2 regions of the Caballeronia sp. INML2 genome follow, and region 2 is predicted to be linked to the other one. Evidence: riboswitches for the same ligand, from Rfam matches in the RefSeq annotation. Region 2 holds a riboswitch; the other holds the start of a gene.
The links. A riboswitch is a leader RNA that binds a small molecule or an ion and turns the genes downstream of it on or off. The one in region 2 is predicted to bind cobalamin.
Positions count from the first base shown of each region.

Region 1: another riboswitch for cobalamin. It lies ahead of NCT32_RS03105 (TonB-dependent receptor domain-containing protein); the one in region 2 lies ahead of cobW (cobalamin biosynthesis protein CobW).

Region 1 covers NZ_JALQDH010000010.1:51,337-57,481, reverse strand. The annotation lists gene NCT32_RS03110 (iron ABC transporter permease) at 1-609, opposite strand, end outside; gene NCT32_RS03105 (TonB-dependent receptor domain-containing protein) at 645-2,519, opposite strand; cobalamin riboswitch at 2,599-2,924, opposite strand; gene NCT32_RS03100 (hypothetical protein) at 3,183-3,551, shown strand; gene NCT32_RS03095 (cell division protein ZapA) at 3,548-3,862, shown strand; RNA gene ssrS (6S RNA) at 3,968-4,149, shown strand; gene NCT32_RS03085 (EVE domain-containing protein) at 4,221-4,679, shown strand; gene NCT32_RS03080 (SIMPL domain-containing protein) at 4,756-5,487, shown strand; gene lgt (prolipoprotein diacylglyceryl transferase) at 5,517-6,145, opposite strand, start outside.
Region 2 covers NZ_JALQDH010000049.1:66,695-72,839, reverse strand. The annotation lists gene NCT32_RS18130 (CbtA family protein) at 1-326, shown strand, start outside; gene NCT32_RS18125 (DUF1289 domain-containing protein) at 381-623, opposite strand; gene NCT32_RS18120 (cobyrinate a,c-diamide synthase) at 620-1,918, opposite strand; gene cobO (cob(I)yrinic acid a,c-diamide adenosyltransferase) at 1,924-2,526, opposite strand; gene NCT32_RS18110 (cobalamin biosynthesis protein) at 2,817-3,221, opposite strand; cobalamin riboswitch at 3,330-3,588, shown strand; gene cobW (cobalamin biosynthesis protein CobW) at 3,710-4,795, shown strand; gene cobN (cobaltochelatase subunit CobN) at 4,801-6,145, shown strand, end outside.

The DNA.
Region 1 (6,145 bases), on a different contig from region 2:
GAGCGCAATCAACGCAGGCCACGGCGCAGCCGCGCCATTGAGATCGCCCGTCAGCCAGAAGATCATGCCGCGCAGCCGGTTCTCGGGCGCGATGCTCAGCATCAGCGTGATCAGCGCGCCCCATCCCGATGCGATCACGACGCCCGTGAGCAATAGTCGCGGCGACGCATCCTGAGCGCTCTGCCTGAGATCCTTGCGCGCGAGTCCGAGCACGACGACGATCGATGCGAACGCGCCCGCGCACGCCGCGATATCGACGCCCCACCACGGCACCGATGCGAGCATCGCGGCAAGCGCGAACGTCGCGGCGCCGCCGGATACGCCGAGCACGTACGGCTCCGCGAGCGGATTGCGCAACAGCACTTGCAGCAGCGCACCCGCCATCGCGAGCAGCGCGCCCGATGCGAAGCCCGCGAGCGCGCGCGGCAGCCGCAAGGTGAGCACGATCTCATCGGCGATATCGGGCATCGCGGCGTGCGAGCGAACGAGCGCGCCGAGCGCACGCGACATGGGCAACGCGACACTGCCCATCGCGAGCGACGCGACGAGCACGATGAACGTCGCCACGGCGAGCGCGATCCAGATCGCGGCCGCGCGGCTCGCGTTCATCGCACGCGCACGCTGGAGACACTCAGGCGCGTTGCTCACGACGGATGCCAGCCGAGCGTGATATAGGCGCCGCGCCGCGGCGTGTTGTACGAGTACGCAAGTTCATAGTCCTTGTCGAACAGGTTGTCGATGCGCGCTGTGACGTACCACGACTTCGAGACGTCATAGCGCGCCGAAAGATTCACGATGCCGTAACCCGCGAGCGTCGAATCGTAATCGTGGCGCTCTCCGCTCATGATCCACTCGCCGCCGACGCGCCAGCGCGCGATCGTGCGATGCACCGTGAGCGTCGCGAAATGCCGCGCGCGCCGCGTCAGATCCTCGTGATTCGTCTCGTCGACGGGATTCTGGAACGTGACGCCCGCGCGCACGTCGGTTGCGCCGACATGTCCCGCCCACGATCCCTCGATGCCCTGCACTTTCGCGCGCCCGACGTTCTGCGCGACATAGTAGAACCCGCCGTCGGAAACATAGTCGATCAGATTCGAATAGCGCGTCTGGAACAGCGTCACGCGCATCACGCCGAGCGCATTCGATGCGTACTGCAACGCCGCCTCGACCGAATGGCTGCGCTCCGGCTGGATCGACGGATTGCCGCTGAACGGATAGTAGAGGTCGTCGAAGCTCGGCGCGCGAAACGAAGCCGCATAGCTCGCGCTCGCCTTCCAGTGCGCATCGAAGTGATATGCGTAGCCCAGATAGTAGCTGTTCGCGCCGCCGAAATCGGAATACTGATCGTGCCGCAGATTCGCCTGCAAATCGTTCGCGCCGATGTGCCCCACGTAGCCCGCGAACACCGAATTCACGTGACGATCGGGCGCCGTGAACTGGTCGGAATCGAGCGTCTGATCGAGATGCTCGTAACCGGACAACAGCGTGTGCGCATCGGTGATCCTGAAATCGTTCTGCCACGTGTATTGCCGATTCTCCGAGTCGAAGCGGCTCGTATAGACGCCGTTCTGCTCGATATTCGCGCGATCCTGCCCCTGCGCGACCGTGAAGTGCGTGGTCCAGTTGTCGGTGATCCTGCCATTCGCGAACACCGACGCCGAACGCACGCGATCGTGCGCTTCGTTGATGTCGGATGGCTGGCCGTAGGCATCGTCGAAACTGTCGATGCCGTTCGATTGCATGAAGCGCACGCCCGCATCCCACTTGTCGCTGAACCGGTGGCGCAGCGTCGCCGCGACGCTCTCGTTCAGATAGCCGTTCGCGTTAGGATTCGCGCCGGGCGCGATCGCCGGATCGATCGACGAGAATCCATCGGTCTTTTCGCGTGACACGTTCAGGCTGAAGGTCGTGCGGCCGTCCTTGTCGAGCGCGCCGTTCACGCCCGCCGATTGACGCTGCGTGTGATAGCTGCCGTACTCGGCCTCGAAAGCGAAGCGCGGCGGATGCGGCTCGCCTTCCCTGGTGAAGATCTGCACGACCCCGCCAATCGCATTCGAGCCGTACAACGCCGATACATTGCCGTTCACGACCTCGACGCGCCCGATCTCATCGAGCATCAATTGCGATAGCTGCGCCGCGCCGAGCGACACCGATTCGACGCGCACGCCATCGATCAGAACGAGCGATTGCGACGACGCCGCGCCGCGTATGTAGACGCCCGAATTCGCGCCCGGTCCGCCGTTGCGCGTGACCTGCACGCCGGGCGCGAGCGCGACGAGGCCGAGCGCATCGTCGGCGTTGGCATCGGCGATGTCCTGTTCATCGAACGCCGATGTCTGCGGGATCGATTCGGCGAGCGGCTGCGGCGCGCGCGTCGCGGTGACGACGACTGGGGCAAGCGTTTGCGAGGCGCCGTCGGCGGCGTGCGCCGCGCCGGGGAGCGCCGAGCCGAAGACCGCTGCAACGAGCGCGACATGACGAGTGGGGCCGTTCTTGAGCGCGGCCTGTGGCAATACCATGAGTGAAGTTCCGTTTCGCATGAGCGCGACCCCGCTCCCCGCGAGGACGATGCGCGACGAACGCACTTGCGCATTGAGCGCCGATGCGTCGAACTCTGGCCGGTATCCGGGCTGACGACGGATCGTCTCGCCTTCCCGCGCATCGTGCGCAGTGGCGTCGACACGTTTCTTGCAGTGGATTCGAATAACAAACCCGGTGTGATGAAAATCCACACGTTTGCGCTGCAAAAACGCGCATGAGACGACTTGCAACTTGCGTTGCGGTCGCTTACCGTTGCGGGGGCAGCACAGGTTGGCTCATCCCGGGTGGGTCCCGGTCGGACTTCGGAGACTTCGCTCCCTGTTTCCCGTTTGACTGCATCCGCGAGATCCGCGAATGCGAGCACCAAAAAGTGCGGCAAGTGTAGGAGCGCGGGTTGGGGCCGTCAAGAAAACGGCACGGACAGAGTAGCGCGGCACATGACGAATCGAACGAGAATCGGCCGGCCTGTCCCCACGAGCGATGACCAGCGCTCGCCTTTTCTGCACACGAATGCATGGCGACATGCGCTTGATTCGAAGGATTAAGCGCGAGATCGCATGCTGTTACGTCTCGAAACGAGACAATTATCGGAAGCTCCGTTGAACCGCGCTAAAATGCGAGGTCTTTAGAGGACGCAGCACATGCTCAACGAACTCGAATCACTGTCAGGAAATATCGGCCGGCTGATCCAGATCAGCGAGCGCCACAATCAGGCGCGTCAGGCGCTGCAAGAACAACTCGAACAACTGCGCGCCGACTATGCGAACGTGCAGGCCGAACTTGCGCAAGTGCGTGAAGAGCGCGATACGCTGCAATCCGAACGCGACTCGCTCTCCGCGAAAATCGACGACGCGCAAGTACGCCTCAACGCCATTCTCGAAAAGCTGCCCCGCGCGAAGTCCGCGCAACATGCCGAATCCGACAATCAACTCGATCTCCTCGACGCCGATTCCCGGGAAGCACAGGAAGCGGAATTGCACGGCGAGCATCATCAAGGAGAGAAGGCATGACGACCACGCAGATCGAAGTATCCATTCTCGGGCAGCCGTATCGCCTCGCGTGCTCGCCGGAAACGGAAGGCGCATTGCGCGAAGCCGTCGCGCGCGTCGATGCCGAGATGAACAAGGTGCGTAATGCGAGCAGCGTGCGCGGCACGGATCGCATCGCGGTGATGGCAGCGCTTTCGCTGGCGTCGGAATTGCTTAAGCTGCAGGACAGCGTGCGTCACGGCGAGGCCTTCCCCGCCGAGGAAATCCGCCGCACGATGCATTCGATGAACGAACAACTGGGCGCGGTCATTGCGCAGTATGAAGCGCAGTGAGACGTCTGCGCGCTGAGTCAATCAGCACGCAATATCAATCGAAAAAAGAAACTGCCGATTTGCTCCCGAGAGGCTGCATAAGGCAAACGATTGGTGTAGAGTGACGGTTCCCTGCCTGGTTCGCCAAGGTCATATATTCCTTGAACCAATGCTACATTGGCACGGTTGCGGAACCTTGCAGCACGGGCGCGCGCGTCGCTAGTCCGATGTACCCGAAGTGTTGCTTACCGCGACCAATCTTGAACCCAGGTTCAGGATGCCGGCCTAGCGGCCGTGGCGGGGACCCATTCAAGAAACGGCATCGGTTTTTCCGATGCCGTTTTCATTTGCATCGACGATTTCCGCATAGCGAACCATCATGCGCTACTGGCTGATGAAGTCCGAACCGGACGAAGCGAGCATCGATCACCTCGCGCACGCGCCGAATAAAACCTTGCCGTGGACGGGCGTGCGCAACTATCAGGCGCGCAACTTCATGCGCGATCAGATGCAGCTCGGCGACGGTGTGCTTTTCTATCATTCGAGTTGTCCGGAGCCTGGCATCGCGGGCATCGCGAAAGTGTGCTCGACGGCGTATCCCGATCCCACTCAGTTCGATCCGAAGAGCGATTACTACGATCCCAAGTCCACGCAGGAAACGCCGCGCTGGATGCTCGTCGATGTCGAGTTCGTGAAGAAGACGCCGCTCATTTCTCTCGCCACGTTGCGCGAGCATGAGGCGCTCGCGGACATGCAGGTGCTCGCGCGCGGCAATCGCCTGTCGATCACGCCGGTAACAGAAGCGCAGTGGCGATTTATTACCGAACAACTCGTCTAACAAGGAACTTACGACACGAAGGCCGCGCCTAAATCCCGTCGCGAATCACGCGATATCCCGCGTTCGGAGTCCTTCGATGATCAACAAGAAAACCGCTGCCGCGCTCGCGCTCCTCGCGATGTCGGGCGCAGCGTTCACGCTTTCCCAAACGGCCGCCGCGCAAACGGTCATCACGCAGCCGCAGCCTTCAGGCGTGCTTTCTCTTTCGGCACAGGCAAGCGCGCAAGTGCCGCAGGATGTCGTCAACATCACGCTCTTCTACGAGCAGGAAGCGGCCGATCCCTCGTCTCTCACCAGTACGCTCAATCAGCGCGCCGAGGCCGCCTTGCGCGAAGCGAGGGGCGTCGACGGCGTGACCGCGAAGAGCGGCTCATTCACCGTGTATCCGGCAACGGACCGTGACGGCAAGATCTCCGCATGGCGAGGCCGCACGGAAGTCGTGCTCGAATCGCATGACTTCGCGGCGGCGTCGAAGCTCGCGGGCAAGATGAGCTCGTCGATGCAGGTAGGCAGCGTCGCGTTCTCGCTGTCGCCCGAGGCGCAGCGCGCGGCCGAGCAGAAGCTCGTCACGCAAGCCATCGATTCGTTCCGCAAGCAGGCGCAAGCCGCCGCGCAAGGGTTCGGCTACAGCAATTACACGATTCGGGAAGTGAACGTCGGACATAGCGGCGTTCAGCCGCGCCCGGTCATGATGATGCAATCGCGCGCGATGAGCGCCGATGCGAAGATGGCCGCCCCCATCGCGATGGAAGCCGGCACGACGACAGTGACCGTCGACGTCTCCGGTTCGGTGCAGATGGGGCGTTGAACGATGCGGGGCGTGCTGCCCCGCAAAGCTCAGGCTTTCGCGGATTCGGGCGGCAGGCGCAGATTGCGCTTGTACGCCCACACCATCACCAGCACGCCCACGATGATCATCGGCAGCGAGAGCCATTGGCCCATCGAGAGGCCGAGCGCGAGAAGGCCGAGATAGTCGTCCGGCTCACGCGCGAATTCCACAGTGAAGCGCGCCAGTCCATAACCGATCAGAAACAGCGCGGAGATCGCGCCGACGGGACGCTGCTTGCGCGAAAACGTCCAGATCACGATGAACAGCACGAGTCCTTCGAGCGCGATCTCGTACAGTTGCGACGGATGACGCGGCAGCATGTGATAGCGCTGGAAGATTTCCGTGAGATGGTATTGCGCGTCGAGTTGCGGATTCTTCGCAAGCCAGATCGCGTCGTCGTTCGTCGAGCTCTGGAAGAGCATCGCCCACGGCGCGTTCGGGCTCGTCACGCGGCCCCACAACTCGCCATTGATGAAGTTGCCGAGACGCCCCGCCGCAAGACCGAGCGGCACCATCGGCGCGACGAAATCCGTTACCTGCAGCCAGGTGCGCTTGCGGTGATACGCGAACAGCACCATCGCGAGCGTCACGCCGAGAAAGCCGCCGTGAAACGACATCCCGCCTTCCCACACCTTGA
Region 2 (6,145 bases):
CGCTCTTCTTCGGCATGGTGGCCATTTCCATCGCGGCGGCCGTGTTCGCGCTGTGGCTCTGGCGGCGCATGGCGGCGCGACATGACGGCTGGAACGCGACGCTTATCGCCTCGGCCGCGTATCTCGTCGTGATCGTGGTGGCGCAGCTTGCACTGCCGCGCATCGACGAAGTGCCCGCCGATTTCTCCGCGTCGCTCTTGTGGAACTTCCGCCTGGCCGCGATCGGCATTCAGGCGCTGATCTGGACGACGCTCGGTCTCGTGTTCGGCGCACTCGCCGCACGTGAACTGGACCGGCCGGCTGTCAGGAGAATGGCGGCGGCTTGACGCTTCTTGCAGGCTCGATTGTCCGGCCCACGTTTCGATCGAAGCGTGGGCTTTCTATTTCGCGCTTGCCGCACGCCGTGCGAGCAACGCGTCGAATAAATCGAGCTTCGCGGCTTCGTCCATCGATTTGAAGGTCTTGATTTCTTCGCGGCTTCTGAAGCATCCAAGGCATAAGCCCGTTTCCGGATCGAGCTTGCAGACGTCGGTGCAGGGCGAGCCGATGGGTTCCTGCGTCTTTGCGCGCTCGATCGTGAATGCGAGATCGAGCGGCGTGCGAATGTCTTGCGTCGTCGTCATAGTGATTCGCCGCGAAAGAGCGCGGCAGCGGCGGCCGGATTCGACGGCCAGTAAGCGTGCATGTAAGTGGCCGTGACCGGCCCGTGTCGATAGAGCGCTTCGCCCGATGTGCCCGTCGTCGCGTGTTTCGCCTCGAGGACGGCCTGCATCGGCGTGTGCAGAGTCGAGTAATGGAACGTGTGGCCCATCATCGCGCCGTGCGTCGTGTCGATACGCTGCATCGCGAGGCGCGACAGCTTGCGTTGCATTGCGGCATCGCCCGGAAGAATGCCGAGCATCGCGTGCCGTGTGCCTTCGATGTCCGTCAGCGTGTCGAGCAGATAGAGCATGCCGCCGCATTCCGCGACGACCGGCTTCGCTTTTGCAACGTGTTCGGCGATCGACGCGCGCGCGTTCGCATTTACCGCGAGACTTGCCGCATGCAGCTCGGGGTAACCGCCGGGAAGATAGAGCGCATCCGCATCGTGGGGCGCGGATTCGTCGGCGAGCGGCGAGAATGTGCTGATGCGCGCGCCCATCTCGGCGAGCAGATCGACGTTCGCCGGATAGACGAACGAGAACGCTGCGTCGCGCGCAATCGCGATATGCATCCCGTCGAGCAGACGCGGGGGCGCGGGAAGGGTCGTATCGTCGAAATGAACGGGCGGCGGCAGATCCGCGAGCGCGGTTTGCGCGATCGCGTCGGCGGCGCGATCGAGGCGCGCGTCGAGGCCCGCGATTTCGTCAGGCTGCGTGAGACCGAGATGACGCTCGGGCAGCGCGATATCGTCCGCGTTCGACAGATGGCCGCAATAAAGCAGCCCCTCTGGAATGGTCTCCGACAGCATCTGCGCATGGCGCGCCGACGCGACGCGATTGGCGAGCACGCCATGAAACGGCACGTCCGCGCGATAACGCGCGAGCCCGAACGCGATCGCGCCGAAGGTCTGCGCCATGCCGTGCGCGCCGATCACCGCGAGCACGGGCACGTTGAACGCGGCGGCGAGGTCGGCGCTGCTTGGCGTGCCGTCGAAAAGACCCATCACGCCTTCGATGAGAATGAGATCGGCCTCGCGGGCGGCCTGTGCAAGCAAGGCGCGGCACGCGTCGAACCCGACCATCGAGAGATGCAGCGAATACACGCTCGCGCCGCATGCGCGCTCGAGGATCATCGGATCGAGAAAATCCGGGCCGGTCTTGAACACGCGCACGTTCAGGCCACGGCGCGTGTGATGGCGCGCAAGCGCGGCCGTCACCGTGGTCTTGCCTTGATGCGACGCGCTTGCGCCGATGAAAAGAGCGGGGCAGTCGGGCATTGCGTTCAGAACTCGACGCCGCGTTGCGCCTTCACGCCCTGCTCGCGATAGGGGTGCTTCACGAGCCGCATCTCGGTGACGAGGTCGGCGAGTTCGATCAGCGCATCGGGCGCATGCCGGCCGGTCACGACCACGTGCAGCATCGCGGGCCGCGCCTTGAGCACGTCGAGCACTTCATCGAGCGGCAGATATTCATACTTGAGCACGGTGTTCAGTTCATCGAGCACGACCATCTGATAATCGCCGCTTTCGATCATGCGCCGCGCCTCGTTCCAGCCTTTGCGCGCAGTGGCCATGTCGGCCTCGCGGTTCTGCGTGTTCCAGGTATAGCCGTCGCCCATCGTGACGAAATCGCAATGCGCGATCGCGCCGAGGAAATCGCGCTCGGACGTATGCAGCGCGCCCTTGATGAACTGCACGACGCCGAGCTTCATCCCATGACCGAGCACGCGCACGGCCATGCCGAACGCCGCCGTGGTCTTGCCCTTGCCGTTGCCGGTATTCACGATCAGCAGGCCTTTTTCATGATCGGCGGCGGCCTGCTTTTTCTCGTGACCTTCCTTGCGACGCTGGGTCATGCGCAGATGCGATTCGGTATCGGTTTTCACATCGACTCCATTCGAATGGGGTTGCAGCGGGTCTTTGCATGACGAAAGACGGCCGTATCGTACATCAGCAGCGGCCGCGTTTTCGGCTTAATTCTGCGCTAACAGACGGTGGGCATCATGCAGTCACGCAATCACCGACTTCAGGAGCAAGGAAATGGACGCGCTCTATCTCTATCTGGAACTCGTGGCGCTGGCCGTTCTCGTCTGGCTTTGCCGCGATAAGTTCAAGCCACCCGTTGCAAAGCCGCTCGCCGAAACGGCGCGCCCGCGCACCACGGCCAAACCGGTGTTCATGTTCCGTTCGCATCGGGTTCATGCGCCATTGCGACCGCGACAGTTACGCCGCAACCGATCGTCTTTGGCACGATGAGCGTGTGCGCGTTGCCTGCAAGCAGCGCGCATGGCTCGCATACGCCATCGACGTTCATATGTTTCGCCGCGTGATGTGACATCGCCGTGCGAGGCGTGCGCGCGATCTCATCGGCGGTATAAAAGCGCAGCGGCAGGCCATGACGTGCGCAGAAAGCGAGCAAGCCCGCTTCGTTTCGCTTCGCATCGATGCTCGCGACGATCGCGATGTCGCCGAATTCGAGCGTGCCCAGCGCGACGCGCACCGCATGTTCGATCGCATCGGCGCTCGTGTCGCGCCTGCAGCCGATGCCGACGGCGAGCCGCATGATTGCAGGCACATTCATGCGAACGATCGAAGATTTCATGGTGAATGACGAGAGTGCGCTGCGTGGGCCGACATTATGACACCGCGCGAGCGGCGTCATTTCTTGACGCTCGCGCGCGCCGGGCCTAGACTTTCACGCAGTTTTGGTGCTCGCGCGCGGATTCTCTCGTGCGCAGTTAAACGGGAAGCAGGACACGTTCCTTTCGACCGATCGAGCGGACGTCAACCTGCGCTGCCCCCGCAACGGTAAGCGATTCCCCGCGCGCGCGATGTTTTCATCGCACGATCGGGAAGCCGGCTTCGAGGCCACTGCGCGTAGTAACGCGCGGGAAGGCGAAGCGGCGCGGTCGTCAGCCCGGATACCGGCCAGACTTTCACGGAGGATCGCTGTCGCGGGGATGCGGCGCGGCCCATGTTCATTCAAGCGTGTGCTTTCCTTTTTCATGCCGCAGCGTTGCCACGCATCGCGCGACACGAAGCGCACGCATACGAAGCCACGGAGCTACGATGCAAACCCGCAAGATCCCCGTCACGGTCGTGACCGGCTTTCTCGGCAGCGGCAAGACCACACTGATGCGCCATATCCTGTCCAACGCGAAAGGAAAGCGCATCGCGGTCATCGTCAACGAGTTCGGCGAGCTCGGCATCGACGGGGAAATCCTGAAGGGTTGCGGCATCGGCTGCGACGACGAAGCCGGCTCAAAAGACCGCAATCTGTATGAACTCGCAAATGGTTGCCTGTGCTGCACCGTGCAGGAAGAGTTCTATCCGGTGATGGAGCAGCTCGTCGAGCGGCGCGATGGCATCGATCACGTGCTGATCGAAACATCGGGTCTTGCGTTGCCGAAGCCGCTCGTGCAGGCGTTCAACTGGCCGTCGATCAAGAACGCGTTCACGGTCGATGCGGTCGTCACCGTGGTCGATGGCCCCGCTGCCGCAAGCGGCCAGTTCGCGTCGAACCCCGTCGCCGTCGATGCGCAGCGCAAGGCCGATCCGAATCTCGATCACGAATCGCCGTTGCATGAGTTGTTCGAAGATCAGCTTTCGTCGGCGGATCTCGTCATCGTGAACAAGACCGACCTCATGGACGAGGCAGCGCTGCACAAAGTCGAAGCGCTCGTGCGCCCCGAGATCCCGCCCGAAGTGAAGATCGTGCCCGCGCAAATGGGCAGGCTCGACGTGCATACGCTGCTCGGCCTCGGAGCTGCATCGGAAGAAACGATCCATCTGCGGCACGATCATCACGGCTCGCCCGACGAAGAAGGCCATGCCGATCATCATCATGACGCGTTCGATTCGGTCGTCGTTCATGGCAGGGTCGAATCCCGCGAGCAGGCCATCGCGGCGTTGCACACGCTCGTCGAGCATCACACGATCTATCGCGTGAAGGGTTTCGCGGCATTGCCGGGCGCGGCGATGCGGCTCGTCGTGCAGGGCGTAGGACGTCGTTTCGACAGCTATTTCGATCGCCGGTGGCAAGCCGATGAAGCGAAGACGCAAAGCCGCTTCGTGCTGATCGGCGAAGACCTCGATCGCGACGCGCTGCAACGTGCCTTCGACGCGGCGCTCGCAAGCGCCTCCGTGCAGGCGTAACAGCGATGCATCTGCTTCGCACGACACCGGGAGGCTTCGTCGACGATGCGCAAGGCGTCATGCGCATCGAGCAGACACGTGCGCCGATCGTGGTGCTCAGTTCCGCCGACACGACGCTTGCGTTGCTCGCGAGCGTCTTTCCGCGACTCGAAGCGGGCTTTCCCGACGTGCGGCTCGCGAATCAATCGTTTTTACGCCAGCCGGCATCGGTCGATTTCTATGTCGACGACGTGTTGCGTCACGCGAGGGTCGTGATCGTCGATCACCTCGGCGGCGAATCGTATTGGCCCTATGGCATCGAGCGGCTCGTCGCGCTCGCGAAGCAAGAGCAACAGATGCTCGCTATGTTTTCAGGCGATCTCACGGAGGATCCGAATCTCATCGGCAAGAGCACGGCGGATGCGGAGTTTTGCCGCGAGCTGTCGCGCTATCTACGCGAAGGCGGCGCGCGCAATGCGGAAGAATTCCTGCGCTCGATTGCGCATCGCGCGTTCGGTTTCGGGCGCGAACCGCAACCGCCGAGGCCGCTGCCCGCGGTCGCGATCTATCATCCCGAACGCGATACCGCCGCCATCGAAGACTGGCAGGCACGATGGACAGAAGGCGCACCCGTCGCCGCGATCCTGTTCTATCGCGCGCACTTGCAGTCGGGCAATACCGCCGTGTTCGATGCGCTCATCGAAGCGCTCGAGAAAGAAGGCATGAATCCGCTGCCGATCGCAATTTCATCGCTGAAGGAAAGCGTGAGCCGCGAAGTCGTCGAACGTTTATGCGCGGAGCATCGCGCATCGCTCGTGTTGAATACGACGGCCTTCGCCGCGAGCGTGATCGGGCAAGACGAAACGTTCGAAGTCGCGGGCGATGCGCCTGTGCTCCAGGTCATCCTGAGCGGCGGCAATCGCGACGACTGGCAAAAGGACAATCACGGCCTGAACTCGCGCGACGTCGCGATGCATGTGGCGCTGCCCGAAGTCGATGGCCGCATCATCACGCGCGCGATCAGTTTCAAGGGACTCGCTTATTACTGCAAGCATACGCAGGTGGACGTGGTGCGCTATCAGGCCGATGCGGAACGCGTGCGCTTCGTCGCCGAACTGAGCCGCCGCTGGTGCAGGCTGCGCCAGACGCCGAACGCGCAGAAGCGCATCGCGCTCGTGCTCGCGAACTATCCGGCAAGCGAAGGGCGCATCGGCAACGGCGTGGGACTCGACACGCCCGCATCGACCATCGGCATTCTGTCGATGCTCGCGCGCGAAGGCTATCGCGTGGGCGACATTCCAGAGACTGGCGATGCGCTCATCGCCGCGCTGACCGAAGGCGTCACGAACGATCCCATCGTGCGCGACTTGC